2 regions of the Thioclava litoralis genome follow, and region 2 is predicted to be linked to the other one. Evidence: riboswitches for the same ligand, from Rfam matches in the RefSeq annotation. Region 2 holds a riboswitch; the other holds the start of a gene.

Region 1 (6,831 bases), on a different replicon from region 2:
GCTGCCCACGGCGGCGGCGGCATAATCCATATTCGCCTGCACGGCCTGCGCCAGAATATCGCGGAAATGCGGCTCGGCGCGTCCGGGCCAGAGGGTCGCCCCAACGATAAAGGCGATGACCGACCCCAGAATATTGTCCAGCGCCCGCGAGAGGGCAATGCCGTGATTGGGCATGACCAGCTCGGTCACCAACACGAAGAGCGCGCTGACCCCGATGGTGAAGATCGTATAATTGACCCGTTTGAACGCGATGGTGATTGCGGATGTCGGGATAATGACGGCCAGAAGGGGCAGTTGCCCCGGCGACAGGGCCAACAGGCCAGCGGCAAAAAGCCCCCCCGTAATCGAGCCGAGCACCCGTTCCAGCATGCGCGGCCATGTGGTCGAGAGCGCGGGCTGTAGCACCACAATGGTGGCCATCGTGGCCCAGTAGAAATACTTCATCTCCAGCGCCACACAGACCAGATAGGTCACCACCACTGCCACCGTCAGACGCAGGGCATGGCGCAAGGTCGCATCGGGGATCTGCCGCCAGCTTGGGCGCGGCGTGCCGTCCTGCTGCGGCGCGCTGCCCGACAGGCTGTCGCCGCGCAGATGTTCGGCAAAACGCAGGAAGGCTTCGGCCAGATTGCGCACCACGGCCTGACTGCGCGCACCGGCGCGGTCGGCAGCGCGGGCAAGGTCCTCGGCTTCCCAGACCAGCCGCTCGGGATGGGGATGGCGGGTCATGGATTGCATCTGCGCCTCGCTGAGCAGGGCGCCGATACGGGCCAACTGTTCGCGAAGGGGGGCTTCTTCCTCGGGGCTCAACGGATCGCTGAGCATATGGTCAAGGGCAATCATGGACGCAAAGATCCGGTCGGCGCTGCCCAGTTCTGCCATGAACTGGGTATGGCCATTGCCCAGACCAAGGATCGTGCCGCGCGCGCGTTCGATGGCGGCCCGCAGCGCGCGACGGTATTCGGGTTCTGCCGCCCCGAGGATCTCTTCGCGGCCCAGACGTGCGGCCATGGCGCTGTTCATCTCGGCCAGACGGGTGAAAACCGAAGCGATCGCGCGCCGTGCAGGCCCCTGCGAACGCAGCTTCCAGATCCAGAAACTGAACACCAGCGCCCAGATCCCGCCCACGAGGAACGCCCCCGCCAGATGGAGCGAGGCGACCGGATCATTGGGAAACCCGACGGCGACCCCGCCCACCACACAGATGAGCGTGCCCGATTGGGCCCCGCTTGGTCCGAAGATGCCGCCCAATGCCGGCAGGAAGATCAGCGGGATCAGCGTCAGGCTGGCATAAAGCGGGCCAAGCCCCGCGCTGGCCGCACCGAGAAAGGCGGCAAGGGTTCCGGCGGCCACGAAGGCGCCCATTGCGCGGATACGGGTCCGGTCGCGCCCGCCCGGATCGCAGAGGCAGACCCAGAACGCTGCGAATGCCGCCCAAAGCAGTTTCGGCTCGCCGCTGGCGGCGGCGGTCAGCACCATCACCGCAAAGGCCAGCGAGGCGCGCAACCCTTCGGCGACACCAATGAATTCCGGCACCATGCCGATGGAATATCCCTCGAGCCGCCGCGCCATACGGTAGATCAGCGAACGATGGGCGGCGGGAGACGGCGGCCTGCCATTCTCCGGTCCGGTAAAAAACGGCGAGGCCATGCGCGGAATGCTCCCTTTAGGCTTTAGGCAGTCTTGCTGCCATTTTAGGCTGCAAGCGCGGGGAATTAAATGGGCAAAACTGTCGCGCAGGGACTGGGAAGGTCGGGCTGGCCTTGGTGCAACAGCTGGCGGTTCGGGGCGGATTGCGTGCAAGCGCCCCTTGCGGGCGGCTCCTTGCGGCATTTGGCGCGCAGAGAGCGGCATCGTGCAGTTGGGGGCTTTGGCCGCTTGACCTCGGGGCGCGGGGGTGACAAACACATCGCGTCGGTATCCGAGAGGATATAATAGGGAATCCGCCCCGTGGGACTACGGGAACCGGAACTGCCCCCGCAACTGTAGGCGAAGAGCCGGACCGGAATCCACTGAGGCAGGCATCGACTGCTTTGGGAAGGGCGGTATGGCGATGAGGCGCCAGTCAGGAGACCTGCCGACATCGGATTTTCAAACCGGACGGGGTGTGTCGGTGGGTTGTCTCCCTTCGCCCTGCGGGGCGGCGGATCCGTCATCCCATATGGTGCTTTCCGGTCCTTCTGAAGGAATTGGGCATATGAGATTGATTTTACCGGCCGGTCTGGCACTGCTTTTGGGCAGCACGCCGCTTTGGGCGCAAACGCCAGCACAGACGGGGGCTACGCAGTATCCGCTGGTGCTGGAAAATTGCGGCAAACGCCTCACGATCGAGGCGGCACCGGAGCGCGCGGTGACGATCGGACAGTCGGCGACCGAGATCCTCTATTCGCTGGGGCTGGCAGGAAAGGTCAAGGGCACCTCGGTGTGGTTCAATCCGGTGCTGCCGCAATTTGCCGATGTCAATGCGACGATCCCGCGTCTGGCCGATAACGATCCCAGTTTCGAGAGTGTTCTGGCGCAGAAGCCGGATCTTGTTGCGGTGCAATATGAATGGCATGTCGGGCCGAGCGGTATTGTCGGCACGCGCGAGATGTTCGACGATGTCGGGATCAACACCTATATCATGCCCGCCGATTGCGACACCAAGGACAATTCGACCGGTGGCGACGGCACGCGGGTCGGGGCCTTTGCCCCCGAGCAGGTCTATAAAGGGATCACCCAGCTTGCCGAGATTTTCAACGTGCAGCCCGCAGGCCGGACATTGGTATCGGCGTTGCAGGCGACAGAAGCCCAAGCCGTGGCGCGCGCGCAGGCGCTGGACCTGCCCGAAGGTCTGTCGGCCGTTTTCTGGTTCTCCTCGGCGGATCTGGAGCTGGACCCCTATGTGGCCGGTCGTCTTGGTGCGCCGGGCTATATGATGGGTAAACTCGGCATCCGTAATGTGATCGAGTCGGACGAGGAATGGCCTACCGTCGGTTGGGAGACCATTGCCAAAGCGGATCCGGATGTGATCGTGATCGCCAAAATGGACCGGCGCCGCTTCCCCGCCGATGATGTCGCGGCCAAGATGGACTTTCTGAAGACCGACCCTGTGGCAAGCCAGATGAAAGCCGTGCGGGAGGGGCATATCGTGGTCATGGATGCCCATGCGATGAGCGCGACCATGCGCAGCATCTACGGGCTCGACAGCCTGTCGCAAGCGCTTTCGGATATGACCTTCGAATGAGCGCCTCCGCCGCGCCTTGGATGGTCTGGGGGGGGATCGCGCTGGTCCTTGCGGGCACTGTGCTGACAGGGGCGGCCATTGGCGAGACCCGCCTGCCGCTGGCCACCGTCTATAAGGTTCTGGCCAATCATCTGTGGCAGGCGGGCTATCCGCTGGACCGCATCGATGCCGGTATCATCTGGAGCTACCGTCTGCCCCGCGCCATTGTCGCCGCCAGTTGCGGGGCGGGGCTGGCCTTGACGGGGGTGGTCTTGCAGGCGCTTTTGCGGAACCCTCTGGCCGATCCCTATCTGATGGGGCTTTCGGCAGGGGCTTCGACCGGTGCGGTGCTTGTCAGCGTGGCGGGTATCGGCGCGGGCGCCGTGTCGATGTCTGCGGGGGCATTGGTCGGGGCGCTGGCCGCCTTCGGGGCGGTGGTGGCGCTGGCCCATGCCATTCCGGGCGGCGGGCGCGGCAATCAGGGGGCGGCGGCCATCATTCTGGCGGGGATCGCGGGGAGCCAGATGTTCAACGCGCTCACCGCCTTCATCATTGCCCGCTCTGCCAATGCCGAACAGGCGCGCGGCATCATGTTCTGGCTGATGGGCAATCTGTCGGGCGTGCGCTGGGAGGACGTGGCCCCGGCGGTCTTCGTGACCTGTCTGGGCGTCGGGCTATGCCTTTGGTACCGGCGTGCACTGGATGCCTTTACCTTCGGTGCCGAGAGCGCGGCCTCGTTGGGGGTGGATATCCGCAGGACACGCGGCTTGCTGATCACGGTCACAGCGGTGATGGTGGGGGTTCTGGTGGCCAAAGTAGGGGCGATCGGCTTTGTCGGGCTGGTGGTTCCGCATGCGATGCGCTTTCTGGTCGGCACCCGCCACCAGCGCCTTGTGCCGGCCTCGGCGCTGGCGGGGGCGGTGTTTCTGGTGGCGGCGGATATTCTGGCCCGCATCATCGTTCCGGGGCAGGTGCTGCCCATCGGTGTGGTGACGGCGCTGGTCGGGGCACCGGCCTTTGCCCTGATCCTGATGCGGGGCGCGCGCTGATGGTCCTGCATCTCGAGAATGTTTGCGCCAAGGCGCATCGCACGCCGCTGCTGCACGCGATCACCCTGCAACTGGAGCCGGGGGAATGTCTGGGCCTGATCGGCCCGAACGGGTCGGGGAAATCCACCCTGATGCGGCTTATGGCGGGCTTGGGCAAACCCGCCTCGGGCGAGATCCGTTTTGGCGCAGTGCCATTGCACAGGATCTCGGCACGGGCGCGAGCGCAGAAGATCGCCTTTGTCGAACAGCAGGCCGAAACCACCGACCGTTTGCGGGTGCGCGAAGCGGTCGAATTGGGACGCATCCCCTTTCTGTCGCCCTTGCGGGGCTGGACCGCGCAGGACGACGCGCATGTGGCCAAGGCCTTGGCGGCGCTGGATATGCAGGGCATGGAGGACCGTCTCTGGCATAGCCTGTCGGGGGGCGAGAGGCAGCGGGTGCATATCGCACGGGCATTGGCGCAGACCCCCGAGTTACTGCTTCTGGACGAGCCGACAAACCATCTGGATATCCGCCATCAACTGGCCCTTATGGGCTTGGTGCGGGCATTGCCGGTGACGCGGGTGATCGCGCTGCATGATCTCAATCAGGCGTTCGGCTGTGATAGGGTCGCCTTGCTGGAGCACGGTCGACTGCGCGCGATCGGCCCCCCGTCCGAGGTCCTGACGCTGGACCATCTGCGCGGCTGCTTCGGGGTCGAGGCGCAGCATATCCGCGATCCGGACGGCAGGCCCTTGCTGCATTTTATACAGGCATTATGAGGATAGTATATTGAAATATTGTGCAATTATTGGATGTATCGCGGTGGCGGCGCTGCTATTGCCCGATGCCGTGATGGCCGAAACCCATGAGGTCAAGATGCTGAACCGCGGCGCGGGAGGGGCAATGGTCTATGAGCCGGATCATCTGACAATCGCCCTTGGCGACAGCGTGCATTTCGTGCCCACACAAAAGGGCCATAACGCGGCTTCGATCAAGGAAATGCTCCCCCAAGGCGCAACTCCGTTTCTGGGGCCGCTCTCGAAAGAAGAGACCGTGCGCTTTGATGTGGCGGGGCGCTATGGCATCAAATGCACGCCGCACTACGCGATGGGAATGGTCATGGTGATCGATGTCGGGGAAACGGTCGACCCCTTGCCCCAGACCCTGCCCGACACCATTCCGCGCCGCGCCAGAGAGCGTTTCGAGGAGATCCTGTCGCGCTAGTCATGGACGGCAAGCGGGATTGGTCCTGACAGGTTAGCTGGCGTCAAGCGGAGGCGATCCGCTTGGCGCTTTTGTGTACGTATGGGGCCTTTGGTTTCTCTGCCGCGAGAGGGATCAGCGCGAAATGGTTAAATTACAGTTAAAACCTGAGATGAGGATTTTACCATAGGGCATTGAAACATCTTTATTTTACTGAATCCCCACCAATTTCCTTCAAGGCGCATATCTATTCATTTCCTGCATGAAGACCGTCAGGCAAGTTGTTATTAACAAAACGTAAACCCCGATATGTGCCGCGCGAAAAGATGTATTCAGCATTGGACAATTTGTCCAATGCCGCGCCTTGCACTGCGGGTTTAGGAACGGGCGCGTCAGCAAATGCGGCGTTGTTTCCTGATATCGGGCATGAGGGCCTTTTCCGGCCTCGGCCAAGGGCTATGGGCGCTGCCACAGCAAAAGGCGTTGCGATGCAACCAGATCCACTCAGTGTCCTGATCTCGCGGATGGATTTCGCGCTGATCTCTTCCGTACATATCCTGTTTCCGCCGCTTACGATCGGCCTTGCCATCATCCTGTTCAGTTTCGAACTGGCATGGTTCCGTACCAATGATGAACGCTGGTACCGGCTGTGCCGCTTTTTCGAGAAGCTCTTCATTGTCAATTTCGGCGCGGGCGTGGCCACCGGCGTGACGATGGAAATGGCCTTCGGGATCCTTTACGGGCCGTTTTCACAGGCTGCGGGGCCGTTTTTCGGGCAGGTGCTGGGCTATGAGACCATCACGGCGTTCATGTATGAGGCCGGTTTTATCGGTCTGATGATCTTTGGCTGGGGTAAGATCAGCCGCAAGATGCACCTGTTTGCGACATTCAATGTGGCGCTGTCCTCGACGCTGTCGGCGATGTGGATTCTGGTGGCCAATAGCTGGATGCAGACGCCGACCGGGATCGAGTTCAAGGACGGGATGTTCCATGTCACCGACTGGCTGGCCGCGCTGTTCAATCCCAATGTCTTCGCGGCTTTCCCGCATATGCTGCTGGCGGCGGTCGAGCTGTCTTTGTGTTTTGTGGTGGCGGTCTGCGCATGGTTCGTCTTCAAGCGCCGTGAGGTCCAGCTGTTCATCCGTCCGCTGCGTTACAGCCTTGTCGCGCTGGCCGTTGTGGCGGCGGGCCAGATCTATCTGGGCGATCTGCTGGGCGAGAATGTGCTCGAGCATAAACCGGCGGCGCTGGCGGCGATGGAGGGCCAGTATGACACCTATGATGCCGATGGGAACGCCAATACCGCGTGGAACGTCATCGGCTGGCCCAACAAGGAGGGCACCGGTCTGGCATGGTCGATCAAGATCCCGCATGCGCTGTCGCTGATTGAAA
Region 2 (6,831 bases):
GGCACATCCGCGGCACAAGCAAAGCCCATATTGGCAATGTCATTGGCGCGCAGATTGACCTCGGCAGGGCTGCCCGCGCCCTCGACGATCACCAGATCATGGCGGGCGCGCAAACGGTTGAAACTGTCCAGAACCGCGCCCATCAGGGACGGTTTCAGCGCGGCATAGTCCCGCGCGCGCACGGTGGTCAGGCGCTGGCCCTGCACCACGACCTGCGATCCCGTCTCGCTTTCGGGCTTGAGCAGGACAGGGTTCATATCGGTGACGGGCTCCAGCCCGCAGGCCAGTGCCTGAAGCGCCTGCGCCCGACCGATTTCGCCACCATCCGCCGTGACCGCTGCGTTATTGGACATGTTCTGCGGCTTGAACGGGGCCACCGTCAGCCCGCGCCGCCGTGCGGCCCTGCAAAGCCCTGCCACCAGCATCGATTTGCCGACATTGGAGCCCGCGCCCTGAATCATCAGCGCCACCATCACGCAGCCCTCCGGCCTGTCACGTCACGCTGCGCCGCGCCAGGGCAGCCCCGTCCCCAAGCCGCCGAGCACGGGCGGGACTGCACCGCATCTCGACCAAGACAGTGGCAGCTGGCTTCGGGAAATGCGGTGCGCCCACCTTCTGCCAGCTTCGGGACCCTGCCGAATGTGGCAGGAGCATCATGGCGTAACATCGTTAAAATAACCTTGTTTTCCCTCATCCCGAAAGCCCCGCATGTAAACTGGTCCGGCAGGGCTTCCCAAGGACGATGCGTCAAGCAAGCCTTTTCGCAAAAACGGCCCGCGATCGTTCAGAATTCCACGCCTTTCTGGCCCTTGATCCCCGAGCGGAACGGGTGCTTGACCAAGGTCATCTCGGTGACCAGATCGGCGACCTCGATCAGCGCGTCCTTGGCATTGCGCCCCGTCAGCGCCACATGGGTCATCGGCGGTTTCTCGTCGCGCAGGAAGGTCACGACCTCGTCGATATCCAGATAGTCATAGCGCAGCGCGATATTGATCTCGTCCAGCAGCACGAAACGGATTTCCGGATTGCGGATCAGCTCTTTCGCTTTTTCCCACCCGCGCTTGGCCATCGCGACATCTCGGGCGCGGTCCTGCGTTTCCCAAGTGAAACCTTCCCCCATCGCGTAGAACTGGCAGATATTGGAGAAATGCTCTTCGATCAGACGACGTTCGCCCGTATCCCATGCGCCCTTGATGAACTGCACGACAGCGCAGGGCATTTCATGGGCGATACAGCGCAAGATCATCCCGAAACCGGCAGAGGATTTGCCCTTACCTGCGCCGGTATTGACGATGATCAGACCTTTTTCGCCTTCCTTGGTGGCCATGATCTTGTCACGGGCGGCCTTCTTCTTGGCCATCTTGCTGGCATGGCGGTCGGCCATATCTTCGGGCGAGTGGGTCGTTTGCGATGTCTCGGGCATCGGGATCTCCTTCCTTGACAAAGGCGGGGCACTCACGTCTTTTAGCCCTGCGTTCAGGTTCCTGTCTATGACAGGTGAAAAGGGAATGCGATAGGGACGGTGCGACACGGTCCCAAGCGCAGCCGCCCCCGCGACCGTGACCGAAGAGGCCGCATGCCACTGGAGCCATCCGGGAAGGCGCGACCGGCAGGAGGAGACTCTCTTCCTGACTTCGCAAGCCGGGAGACCTGCCTGAGACGCGGATGAGAACGGGCGATCGGGGTGTGTCGTGGCCGGACGGAAGGGGAAACCGGTGGTTTCGGCTTTCGGCCAGTGCTATGCGCCCTGTAAGGGAGAGCATATGACAGATGTAACCGTGACAATCTGCACCACCTGCCGCCGCGCAGGGGACGAGGCCGATCCGCGTCCGGGAACGCGGTTGCATCAGGCGCTGCAGCACGCCGACCTGCCGCAGGGCGTAAAGGTGCGGGCTGCCGAATGTCTTTCGGCCTGCACGCGGTCCTGTTCGATGGTTCTGGCCGGAGGGGCGCAGCGTTGGACCTATGTCTATGGCGATCTCGATCCCGATCTGCATCTTGAGGATATCCTTAGCGGGATCCGCGCCTATAAGGACACCACCGATGGTCTGGTGCCTTGGCGCGCACGCCCGGTAATCTTTCGCAAACAATCCATTGCGCGTATTCCGCCGCAAAATGATCCGCAGGAGTGATCAATGACCAATCTCGCAAAGGTTCCGGTAACGGTTGTCACAGGGTTTCTGGGCGCGGGCAAAACCACGCTGATCCGCCATCTGATGCAAAACCCGCAAGGCCGCCGTCTGGCCGTGCTGGTCAATGAATTCGGCACCGCAGGGGTGGATGGGGATATCCTCAAATCCTGCGCCGATGAAAACTGCCCCGAGAATAACATCCTCGAACTGGCCAATGGCTGCATCTGCTGCACCGTGGCCGATGAATTCATTCCCACCATCGAACGCCTACTGGCGCTGCCTGAAACCCCCGACCATATCCTGATCGAGACCTCGGGGTTGGCGCTGCCCAAACCGCTTCTGAAAGCCTTCGACTGGCCTGCGATCCGTTCGCGGATCACGGTGGACGGGGTGATCGCGCTGGCGGATGCCGAGGCTGTCGCCTCCGGCCAGTTCGCGCCCGATCTGGGAGCGGTCGATGCACAGCGCGCCGCCGATCCCTCGCTTGATCATGAAACGCCGCTGTCGGAGGTCTTCGAGGACCAGATCGCCTGCGCCGATATCGTGCTTCTGTCCAAAGCCGATCTGGCGGGCGAAGAGGGGCTGGCAAAAGCCCGTGCCGTCATCGAGGCCGAGGCCCCGCGCAAGCTGCCGATCCTGCCGATGACCGAAGGCGAAATCGACCCGCAGGTTATCTTGGGGCTGAATGCGGCGGCGGAAGACGACCTTGAGGCGCGCCCGTCCCATCATGACGGCCACCACGACCATGAACATGACGATTTCGACACGATTGTCGTGGATCTGGGCGAGATCGAGGATATCGCAGGGCTTGAGGCACGCATGATCGCGATGGCGGGGGATCTCAATATCCTGCGGATGAAAGGCTATCTGGCGGTGAAGGGCAAGCCGATGCGCTATCTGGTGCAGGCGGTGGGCACCCGCCTGCGCGGCCAGTTCGACCAGCCTTGGGGCAGCCGTCCGCGTGCCTCGCAGCTGGTGGTGATTGCCGAGCATGATCATATCGACCGTGCGGCGATCGAAACCGCTTTGGGACTGGTATCGGCCTAAATCATGCATGTCGTCTTTCGCGAAACTCACGGGCTTGATCAATCCGATCAGCCGCAGGATCTGGCGCAGGCCCCTGCGGATCTGGTGGTGCTGTCCTTTTCCGATAGTGATCTGGGCGCGTTCGCGGCAGGCTGGAAACGTGCGCAGGGGGGCAGCCCGCTGCCCTCTTGCCGACTGGCCAATCTGGTCGCGCTGAAACATCCGCTTTCGGTCGATACCTATGTCGAACAGACCCTTTCGGGGGCGAAGGGCGTGCTTGTGCGGTTGATTGGTGGCGAAAGCTACTGGCCTTACGGGCTGGCCTGCCTGCAGGATCTGGCGCGGCGCAAGGGCATCGCACTGGCGGTCCTGCCTGCGGATGGGCGCGAGGATGCGCGCCTTGATGCGCTTTCCACGCTGCCGGTCTCGACATTGCGGCGCTTGCAGGCGCTGTGCGATGCGGGCGGGGCGGTGGCCGCACAGGCCGCGCTGGCCCAGCTTGCTCTGGCTGCGGGGCTGTATGCGGGGCCGGTGGCGGGGCTGAAATCGGTGCCCGATTACGGGTTCTACCTGCCCGAAAAGGGCGTTATTGCGCCGCCCGAGGACACCGGGCCGGTGGCCTTTGTGACCTTCTACCGGTCCTATCTGACGGCGGCCGATACCGCCCCTGTCGATGCCTTGATCGAAGCGCTTCGGGCGCGGGGGTTTGCAGCTTTCGGGGTCTTTGTGCCCTCCCTGAAAGCGGCGGGTGTGCCGGATTGGCTGCGCGGTGAGATTGCGCGGCTCAAACCGGTTGCAATCGTCAATGCCACCGCGTTTTCGGCGCAGGGTGCCGAAGGTGGCTCGCCCTTGGATCAGGCCGATGTGCCGGTGGTGCAGGTGGCGCTTTCCACCGCGCAGCGCCGCGATTGGGCCGCCTCCGAGCGCGGTCTCGCCCCTTCGGATCTGGCGATGCATGTTGTGCTGCCCGAGGTGGATGGCCGCCTGTTTGGTGGCGTGATCTCGTTCAAAAGCCCCGGCAAACGCGATCCGGATCTGCAATATTCCCGTTTCGCCCATCGCCCCGATCTGGGGCGGGTCGCGCAGGTTGCCGAACGGGTTCTGGCGCTGTATCGGCTCGGTCAGATGCCTGCCGCGCAAAAACGTCTGGCCTTCGTGCTTTCGACCTATCCGGGCAAGAGCTACCAGATTGCCCATGCGGTGGGGCTGGATGCCTTGGCCTCGGTGGAACATCTGGTGGCGACGCTTGCGGAAGAGGGATATCCCCTGACCAAAGTCAGCGATCTGGGCGCCGTCTTGCAGCATGCCGTGCTGCACTATTCGCTGGATGACTACCGGCTGGCGCTGGCCAACCTGCCCGACAGTCTGCGCGATGATCTGGCCGAGGCATGGGGTGCCCCCGAGGACGACCCCGCCTGCCGCAACGGGCAGTTCCAGTTTCCGGCGATCCACTGTGGTAAGGGGGTCGTGGCTTTGCAGCCCGAACGCGCCGATCGTGCCTCGCGCGAGACGGATTATCACGATCTGTCACGCGTGCCACGTCATGCCTATGTGGCCTTCTATCTCTGGCTGCGTGGCCAGACCGATGCGGTCCTCCACATGGGCGCACATGGCACGGTTGAATGGCTCCCCGGTAAATCTGTTGCCCTATCAGATACTTGCTGGCCAGAGGCCCTGCTGGCCGCCTGTCCTGTCATCTATCCGTTTATCGTGAATGATCCGGGCGAGGCCGCACAGGCCAAGCGTCGCATCGGCGCTGTAACGATTGGCCATGTGCCGCCGCCCTTGGCGCAGACCGCGATGCCTGAAAGCCTGATGCGGCTGGAGGCGTTGATGGATGAATATTCCACCGCCGACGGGTTGGACCCCGCCCGCCGCGACCGCCTTATTGCCGATATCCGTGCCGAGGCACAGGGGCGCGGGGTAGAGGCCGATCTGGGGATCGCAGAGGCCGCCTCGGCCGCCGAGGCGATCACCCGTCTGGATGCGTTCGTCTGCGACATCAAGGAAAGCCAATATGCCGAAGGGCTGCATGTGTTTGGCACCGGTGCCTGCGGCACCGCGGAGACGCAAGGGGTGATCCGCGCGCTGGCGGGGCGTTTCGTGCCGCCCGGTCCTTCGGGTAGTCCGCATCGGGGGCGGGCGGATGTGCTGCCGACGGGGCGCAATCTCTTTACCACCGATCCGCGCGCAGTACCGTCGCGGGCGGCCTATACCCAAGGGGTCAAGCTGGCCGAAGAGCTGATCCGCCGTCACCTGCAGGATCACGGGGATTGGCCACAGGGGCTGGTTGTCGATCTGTGGGGGTCGGCCACGATGCGCACCGCAGGCGAAGAATTTGCGATGGCGCTGCATCTTGCCGGTATCAAACCGGTTTGGGATAGCAATTCCGAACGGGTTTCGGGGTTCGAGCTGGTGCCGCTGGCCTTGCTCAACCGTCCGCGGATCGATGTGACCTTGCGGGTGTCAGGGTTGTTCCGCGACGTGTTTCCGGGGCTGGCGCAGCTTTTCGAACTGGCGGCAGAGGCTTTGGCACAGCGCGAGGAAGCGGCAGAAGACAATCCCTATCGGGCCAGAACCCCGCGCGTTTTCGGCCCCAAACCCGGTCTTTACGGGTTGAATATGGGAGAGGCGCTTGAGGATTATTCCGATGAAGGGCGTGTGATGGCGGGGGAGGCATGGCTGAATGCTTCGTCCCATGCGATTGATGCCAAAGGAAATATCATGCCCGCCCGTGCGGCACTCGAGATGCGGCTGGCAGAGGCGGATACATTCGTGCATCTGCAGGATCTGCCCGAGACGGATCTTCTTGTGGCTTCGGATTATGCCGCGCATGAGGCGGGGTTTGCGGCGGCAATGGCGCGTCTGGGGCAGGCGGCCCCGAAATCCTACCATCTGGATGCCACCCGTCCCGATCAGCCCCGTGCCCGTGCCTTGACGGAAGAAATCGCCCGTGTGGTGCGGGCGCGCGCCGCCAATCCGGATTGGGTCGATAGCATGATGCAGCACGGCTTTCGTGGCGGGGCTGAAATTGCCGCGACACTGGATCATCTTGCCGCGTTCGCGCATCTGTCACGCGCTGTGCCGAGCCATCTGTTCGACCTCTATTTCGAGGCCACTCTGGGCCGCAGCGAGGTGGTCGATTTCCTTGAAAAGGACAATCCGCAGGCACTGGCGGCGATGTGGGATAGGTTTCGGGCCTTGTCTGATGCTAACCTCTGGGTTACGCGGCGCAATTCGATTCAGGATGCGCTGGCTCAAACCGCTTTGGGAGCAGATGAATGACACAGGCCACAGGGCAGCCGCAGGCCCCGCAAGGCAATGCAGCGCAGATCAGGGGGTGGTGCCCCGGTGCCCATAGACCGATGCTGTCTGGCGACGGGCTGGTGGTGCGGGTCCGGCCTTGGTACGGGCGGCTGACGAAAGGGCAGGCAGGGGCGCTGGCGGGCCTGTCCGCGCAATTCGGCAACGGTCTCATCGACCTGTCCTCGCGCGGCAATCTGCAACTGCGGGGGATCCAGCCCGAAGATCACGAGGCCGTGCTGAAGGCGCTGGCACCGTTGGGGCTGCTTGATCATTCGCTGGCTGCCGAGACGCGGCGCAATGTCATCACCCAGCCCTTCTGGCAGATGGGCGATCTGACCCAGCGGCTTGGCGATGCGCTGAGCGCGGC

Evidence for each region. Region 2 has a riboswitch for cobalamin ahead of RPE78_RS13080 (DUF1636 domain-containing protein). Riboswitches for the same ligand answer to the same signal wherever they lie in the genome.
Region 1: it holds a riboswitch for cobalamin, as region 2 does, so the genes downstream of both, RPE78_RS15515 (ABC transporter substrate-binding protein) here and RPE78_RS13080 (DUF1636 domain-containing protein) in region 2, are expected to answer to the same signal.

Annotation. Positions count from the first base shown of each region.
Region 1 covers NZ_CP135444.1:413,625-420,455, forward strand. Annotated here, with positions in the region: gene RPE78_RS15510 (FUSC family protein) at 1-1,650, opposite strand, end outside; cobalamin riboswitch at 1,899-2,097, shown strand; gene RPE78_RS15515 (ABC transporter substrate-binding protein) at 2,198-3,226, shown strand; gene RPE78_RS15520 (FecCD family ABC transporter permease) at 3,247-4,254, shown strand; gene RPE78_RS15525 (ABC transporter ATP-binding protein) at 4,254-5,015, shown strand; gene RPE78_RS15530 (pseudoazurin) at 5,026-5,460, shown strand; gene RPE78_RS15535 (cytochrome ubiquinol oxidase subunit I) at 5,928-6,831, shown strand, end outside.
Region 2 covers NZ_CP135443.1:2,648,795-2,655,625, reverse strand. Annotated here, with positions in the region: gene RPE78_RS13090 (cobyric acid synthase) at 1-473, opposite strand, end outside; gene cobO (cob(I)yrinic acid a,c-diamide adenosyltransferase) at 785-1,423, opposite strand; cobalamin riboswitch at 1,462-1,673, shown strand; gene RPE78_RS13080 (DUF1636 domain-containing protein) at 1,764-2,132, shown strand; gene cobW (cobalamin biosynthesis protein CobW) at 2,136-3,179, shown strand; gene cobN (cobaltochelatase subunit CobN) at 3,183-6,443, shown strand; gene RPE78_RS13065 (precorrin-3B synthase) at 6,440-6,831, shown strand, end outside.